2 regions of the Oceanobacillus sp. B139/18 genome follow, and region 2 is predicted to be linked to the other one. Evidence: predicted binding sites of a transcription regulator. Region 2 holds the regulator's gene; the other holds the start of a gene.
The links. Region 2 encodes CtsR, which represses protease genes until heat stress. Its sites were predicted from a motif close to ATGGTCAATAAAGGTCAAACA; they were not measured.

Region 1 (3,421 bases), on a different contig from region 2:
GAAAAAAATTGATGAATTTGCAGAGAAAATCAAACGTGGTGAACTGCAGCTTGGTAATTAATGCTAGTATCCGAAGAATATGATATAATGCAGTAAATATCATGGAACATCGCCGAAAGAAAGACGCAGAATTTTTTCTGCTTCCTAAAAAAATGGAGGCGTTTACTTAAGACAGGAGAGTGAATTTATTGGTTGAGAAAACAGTGAAAATCGAATTAGATTCAGGACTACAAGCGAGGCCAGCTGCCTATTTTGTACAAGAGGCCAATCGATTTGATTCACACATATTTTTAGAGAATGATCATAAAAAGGTTAATGCCAAAAGCATTATGGGATTAATGAGCCTGGCTCTGACAAAAGGAGAAGAAATCAAGCTTATTATCGAAGGAGAAGATGAAGAAGAGGCGCTGGAATATTTAACAAGCCTTGTACGTGAAAAAGTTTAAAGCTATCCGTATAACGAACTTTGCTTTATTTAACAGATAAACAAAGCACCAAATAGTAAAACCTCAGCTAAAAAAGTCCTTCTTAAAGGCGAGTTACATTGCTCAATTTTAAGGGGGCTTTTATTTATATAGCATTATATAATTTCTGGTGCACCTATAAGTATTACAATTTGACTGCTTCAAATATAAATAAACTTAATTTTCTGTTATTAAAAAGTGACTTCATTTCCATAGAAACAGGAGTTGACCGTATCTTGGATAAATCCCTATCTAAATAATAGAAGGTGAAGTGTAAAGCGCCGCTGCGGCGGACTATTTTGCTTTCCATTCTTCATGGTAACTTGTTGAATCTTCGCAAAAGTTATGTTAGGTTGAGAGACAAATCATTATATAAAGGGAGTGCCTGTGATGAAAAAGAGAATGAAATTAGGGTTAGCAGCCTTAACGTTAGGATTATCCGCTATTTCAACCTCAGGAGTTCAAGCAGCCTCGACAGATTATGGAAATGGTGTTCATTGCGATGAAAAAACTTGTTCAGTAAACTGGAGCGAAACATTTCAACAATCAACAGATAGAGCGATAGAAAGCTGGGCAACGGGACTGACATCAGCGCCTGCTAAAGCTAAATCTGCTATTGAGTCCAACTATAAATCAAGTAATGATTCTAACCGGCCAGAGTCAGGTACGACAACTGGCAGTCCCTCTTTTTAATTAGGCAAGGGGTATCACGGTATCACATATAGGAAAATAGAGTATTCATTCGCAACCGAGTGGAAAAGCCTGGCGGTGTTTGAGGAAAGATAGCACCAAACTTCTGGAAGACAGAAAAAAAGACAAGGGAAGCAAACATCTTTATCCCTTGTCTTTTTATTAACTTTATCTAGCGCGCCCAGAGGGATTCGAACCCCCGGCAAACCTGGTACCGGAAACCAGTGCTCTATCCAGCTGAGCTATGGGCGCATCTCATTGAATTAAAAACACAATCTTAATTATACATAGGAAGTTCCTTTGAGACAAGTCCTTTTTATATAATTTAGATGAAAAATTATTTTATGCGTCTTTCAATAAGTTTAAATGGTTCATGTTTAACAAACATAAAATCGGGAAGGATGGTTAAAGTAGAAATTTGGTGAAACTTTTTGTTTGACCTTCATTGACCAATGAGCTATCATATAAAGTATAGAAAAAATCATCAGCCATTAACGTTGGCAACTTAAGGAGGATTTTTAAATGAATTTAGTACCTACAGTTATTGAACAAACAAATCGTGGTGAACGCGCATATGATATTTACTCCCGCTTATTAAAAGACCGGATTATTTTACTTGGCAGCGGCATTGATGACAATGTAGCCAACTCTATTGTAGCACAGCTTTTATTCTTAGAAGCAGAAGATCCAGGAAAAGATATCTCTTTATATATTAATTCTCCTGGTGGTTCTATCACAGCTGGTATGGCTATTTTTGATACCATGAACTTTATTAAGTCAGATGTATCTACCATCTGTATCGGTATGGCAGCTTCTATGGGTGCTTTCCTGCTTAATGCCGGAGAGAAAGGCAAACGTTTTGCATTGCCAAACAGTGAGATTATGATTCACCAGCCTTTAGGCGGTACGCAGGGACAGGCAACAGATATTGAGATTCATGCAAATCGAATTATCGAGATTAAAAAACGTATGAACCGCATCATGTCTGAAAATACTGGTCAGCCTTTAGAAGTTATTGAACGTGATACAGAGCGTGATAAATTCATGAGTGCAGAACAGTCTAAAGAATATGGCATCATAGATGATATCTTTGAGCGCAAAGCGTAAACATTAATAAATCATGAAATCGAAAAAAACAGGCTAGGGTGACCTTAGCCTGTTTTTTACGTGCAATTTCTTGTTTTTAAGCGTAAAGCTCCCATGCTAATTTTAAGGAATCGGCAATATAATCTGCAATTTCTTCAATTTCTTGATTATCTGTCACTACACGGGAGTGATGCTGTCCATAAATTGGCTGCCTATCATCAAAAAGCTGTTTGATTTCCTCCATATTCTTCCCCTGTAGAACGGGGCGGCTGTCAATCAGCAGGCTGATTCGATCCTTCCAGCTGTCCCAAGACAGGTCGAGAAAGAATATTGTAGTGGTTGCGAGACAGACATCCTGTACTTCTTTTTGAAGAAAAGCGCCGCCGCCTAAAGAGATAACCTTTAATTTCTTATGGCATATTTCAGAAATAATTTCTTTTTCATGTTGACGGAAGACGGCTTCTCCATATTTCGCAAAAATCTCTTTCGGAGGCATTCCGAATCTGCGCTCAATTTCTTCATCGATATCAATAAAATCACGATACAGTTTTTTGGCAACAGCTTGACCAATGGTTGTTTTTCCAACACCCATAAATCCAATTAGTACAATACTTTGTTCCTTTAATGGTATTTCTCTCATATGACATTCCCCCTCGTCATCCAGCACGTTACGATGATTGCTGATGGATTGCTTTTCTTGCCAATTGGTCTGCTCTGCTATTTTCTTTTTCCGGTATCCATTTAATAAATAAGAATGGAAAGTCTGCTGCTTCAGCCTGGATGATTTCAAGCAAAGGAAGAAATTGTTTGTTTTTGGTTCGTCCTTTATCAATCACGTCTGCGGCTACTTTAGAGTCAGTTCGAAAAGATAAGATTTCTTCAGGGAAGTTCATCTTACAAATTTTTAATGCTTCTATGATAGCGTGAAACTCGGCTTCATGATTGGACATATAAGGTAAGGGGACAGTATATTCCAGCTTCTTTTCCCCAGCCTTTATATAAATGCCGGCTCCGCTTTTTTCTGTATTCACGTTTGTAGCGCCGTCTGTATAAACCTGAATCAAAGCATATCCCCCCGCCAAATCGTTCTTTTCTATATTCATATTATAACGAATTTTAAATCAAAAAGGAATGCGTGCGGGCCAGGAATGGCTTGAAAAATGATGCTAAATTATTCCTCT
Region 2 (3,421 bases):
GGCAGCTATGCCTTCTCCTTCACGTACTAAACCAAGAAGAATATGTTCTGTTCCAATATTATTATGGCCTAATCGTACGGCCTCATCTTGAGATAATGCCAATACCTTTTGTGCCCTCTCTGTAAAGCGACCAAACATCATATGTTTTTTCCTCCTATTTTTTCAAATTTAATCTTTCACGAATAATTGAAGCCCTGCGGATATCACGTTCATCTGAACGAAGTGCTTTATTCGCATAGTGCTGCAAGAATCCAGGCTGTGTTAAAACCATCAGTTCATTTAATATATTCTCGGAAATGTTTTCTATTATGCCTAAATCAATTCCCAAACGCAAATTAGAAATACAGGTAGCAGCCTCCTTCGAATCAATGATTCTGCTATTTTTTAACGTGCCATAGGAACGGAAGACACGATCCTCCAAGCTAATCTCAGATTGCTCGTAAATATACTGCCGCGCCATCCGTTCGTGCTCCACAAGCTGATTAACAATACTCTCCAGGTCTTCCACAATATCCTCTTCGGACTTGCCCAGTGTAATCTGATTCGATATTTGAAAAATATTCCCTCTTGCCTCACTGCCTTCACCATATATCCCTCTGACAACCAGTCCCAATTGATTAATTGCAGGAATAAGCCGGTTGATTTGCTTTGTCAGTACAAGCGCAGGCAAATGCATCATAATCGAAGCCCGCATGCCTGTTCCAATATTGGTAGGGCAGCTGGTCAGATAACCTTTTGTTTCATCAAATGCATAGTCGGCTTCTTCCTCCAGCCAATCATCTAAGTAGTACGCTTCCTCTAAAGCTTTTTTCAGCTGAAGTCCAGGATAATACACCTGAATACGCAAATGATCCTCTTCATTTACCATAATGGAGGTCTGCTCCTGTTCGGATAATAACACTGCAGCATAATCACTATGTTTGATTAAATGTGGACTTATTAAGTGTTTTTCCACCAGAACAAGTTTTTCAATCATATTTAATTGCTTCATTGGTATAAAAGTTAGTGAATCCTGCTCCGTATCCTCTTCCTTTATATAATTTTTCTTTATAAATTGCAGTACCTCTTCCAACGCTTCCTTATTACCGGATGTCGGGTACAATTTATCCGCAAAGTTGCGGGCCAGACGGACACGGCTGCTCATTACAATGTCTTTATCCGGACCGTCCTCCAGCATCCACGGGCTAATCGCTTCATTGATAAATGATTCTAATGTCACGTGTTATCACCCGCTTCCTTATCTTGATGATTCGCTTTTTCCAGCTCTCTGATTTTATCGCGCAGAACTGCTGCTTTTTCAAATTCTTCATCTTCAATCAGCTGTTTTAATTCCTCTTTGTGGGAGGATATTAATTGCTTTTGCTGAATATACTTCCCGGCACGCTTTGGAATCCTGCCAGTATGTTTGGTATTCCCAGCATGCACACGCCGTAAAATAGGCTCTACCTTGGAGTCAAAGGACGCATAACAATTTGCACATCCAAATTTCCCTGCTTTTTTAAATTCACTAAAAGTTCTCCCGCAAGAAGAACATTTCAGCTCCTGCGGCTGTTTAGGCTGATTGGAATTTGCTGTCCCTGCAGCGTTCAAAGGTATTCCATCTTTTTGAAAAAGCCCAGATAAAAGGTCATTTAATGAGAATCCTTCCTCCGGATAGGTCAAATAACCTTTTTTCTTTGCACATACTTCACAAAGGCTCACTTTCGTCTCCTGACCGTTTATAATGTGCTTAAAATGCAGGGTAGCCTTTCTTTCATGGCATTCTTGGCATTCCATACGATTCCTCCCCCCTTCAGGTAATTAATCGTTCAGATACTTGAGTGCAGTTAATGCAGATTTAAGAATACGTGCACGCAATTCATCTCTTAGCGGCAATTGAAAAGCTAACGTTGTTCGATCAATACTTGCCAATATCAACTTTGCTTCACGTGCTGTAATCAGCTCCTCCTCTAAAAGCCGATCTAAAATATCTATAGCAGCACGCTGCGGAATCGAATCACCGATTAAATAAATAATCTCATCAATCAATTCCGATTTATCCTGATGCCGTATGCGCATAATACGAATATAGCCGCCACCGCCGCGTTTACTTTCTACGATATACCCTTTCTCAATGGTAAAACGCGTATTAATAACATAATTTATTTGAGAAGGTACACATTGAAACTGATCTGCAATTTCACTCCTTTTAATCTCAATCGCTTGTTGTTCTTCTGACTGTAATACTTTTTTCAAATATTGTTCAATGATATCTGAAATGTTACTCATCCTTCGCACCTCAAATCAAATAATTTATTTGATAAATTATTCCTTTTGACTTTGACTAACTTTGACTATGGTTTTATTATAATAAGAAATTGCCACAGTTGCAAATGGATGATATTTCTATTTTGGACAAACAGGCCAAAAAACAAAACATAATTATAAAAATCTATGAAAATATTTATGTTTTAATTTCGCTTTGTTATATTAACCACTCCCGGAAGCTTCGATATTTCATCAAATAAATAAATTAACTTATTATCCTTTTTCATATTTGTCCATATATGAATTCTGCGCCTGTTACCTTCTAACAGCTTTATCTCAACCTGCTTTATCGTAAAACCGTTCTTTTCCACTGATTTTACAGCTTCATGTATTTCAAATTCCTCTGAAGCAATCAATTCAATAAAATTACTGGTTGTAAACCGAGGGAAAAAATGCTCCATCCGGTTAAAAAATATTAAACTGATAAGGATAATAAGTGTCGTTACAATAGCAACACTATACATGCCGGCTCCAATCACTAATCCTATTCCTGCTACAGCCCATATAGAAGCAGCTGTTGTTAATCCTTTGATGGTTCCTCCATATACAATAATGGTACCAGCCCCAAGAAAACCGATACCGCTAATTACATAAGAAGGGATACGAGCAGGGTCAAATTGAATGTTATCGTATTGATTCATAAATGTAATAAAACCAAAAATCGATAAAATCATCATCAAACAAGAGCCTACTCCTACCAGTATATGCGTACGAAACCCGGCTGAATGATTATTAATTTCTCTCTCAAAACCAATTAAACCGGATAACAGCAAAGCAATAAACAAACGTAACACGATAACTCCGAAATCATCACCGATAAATTGTTCTAACTCCATTCCCTGCACCCCCTTATTGTTTTATATATTTTACAGTTTATTTATATGTATAGGCTATCATTTCATTTTATAAAATAAAACTTTATTCAGCGGGGGTCTTTCCATACCAACTATCATGAAAATTAATTTTAAACTATTTAAATAGAAGTATTCATTGCAATAAGTGTATTTTTACTTTAGCAGTAAATTGATTTATCTTCCAGAAATAAATACCAAAGAAAGGATATTTAAAGATAAACAAGCAAAAACCCATTAGACGAGCCGTATCAGCAATGAAA

Region 1: a site for CtsR is predicted at 1,587-1,607, ahead of clpP (ATP-dependent Clp endopeptidase proteolytic subunit ClpP). Genes of this name have one in related genera too.

The regions. Positions count from the first base shown of each region.
Region 1 is NZ_JBVFXI010000003.1:206,732-210,152, reverse strand. Features, by position in the region: gene whiA (DNA-binding protein WhiA) at 1-61, shown strand, start outside; gene ACZSMY_RS11465 (HPr family phosphocarrier protein) at 189-446, shown strand; gene ACZSMY_RS11460 (leucocin A/sakacin P family class II bacteriocin) at 855-1,157, shown strand; tRNA gene ACZSMY_RS11455 (tRNA-Arg) at 1,331-1,406, opposite strand; gene clpP (ATP-dependent Clp endopeptidase proteolytic subunit ClpP) at 1,677-2,261, shown strand; gene ACZSMY_RS11445 (shikimate kinase) at 2,338-2,880, opposite strand; gene ACZSMY_RS11440 (RNase H family protein) at 2,909-3,304, opposite strand; gene ACZSMY_RS11435 (FixH family protein) at 3,412-3,421, opposite strand, start outside.
Region 2 is NZ_JBVFXI010000008.1:429-3,849, reverse strand. Features, by position in the region: gene clpC (ATP-dependent protease ATP-binding subunit ClpC) at 1-141, opposite strand, end outside; gene ACZSMY_RS19425 (protein arginine kinase) at 155-1,219, opposite strand; gene ACZSMY_RS19420 (UvrB/UvrC motif-containing protein) at 1,216-1,776, opposite strand; gene ACZSMY_RS19415 (CtsR family transcriptional regulator) at 1,801-2,268, opposite strand; gene ACZSMY_RS19410 (MgtC/SapB family protein) at 2,451-3,143, opposite strand.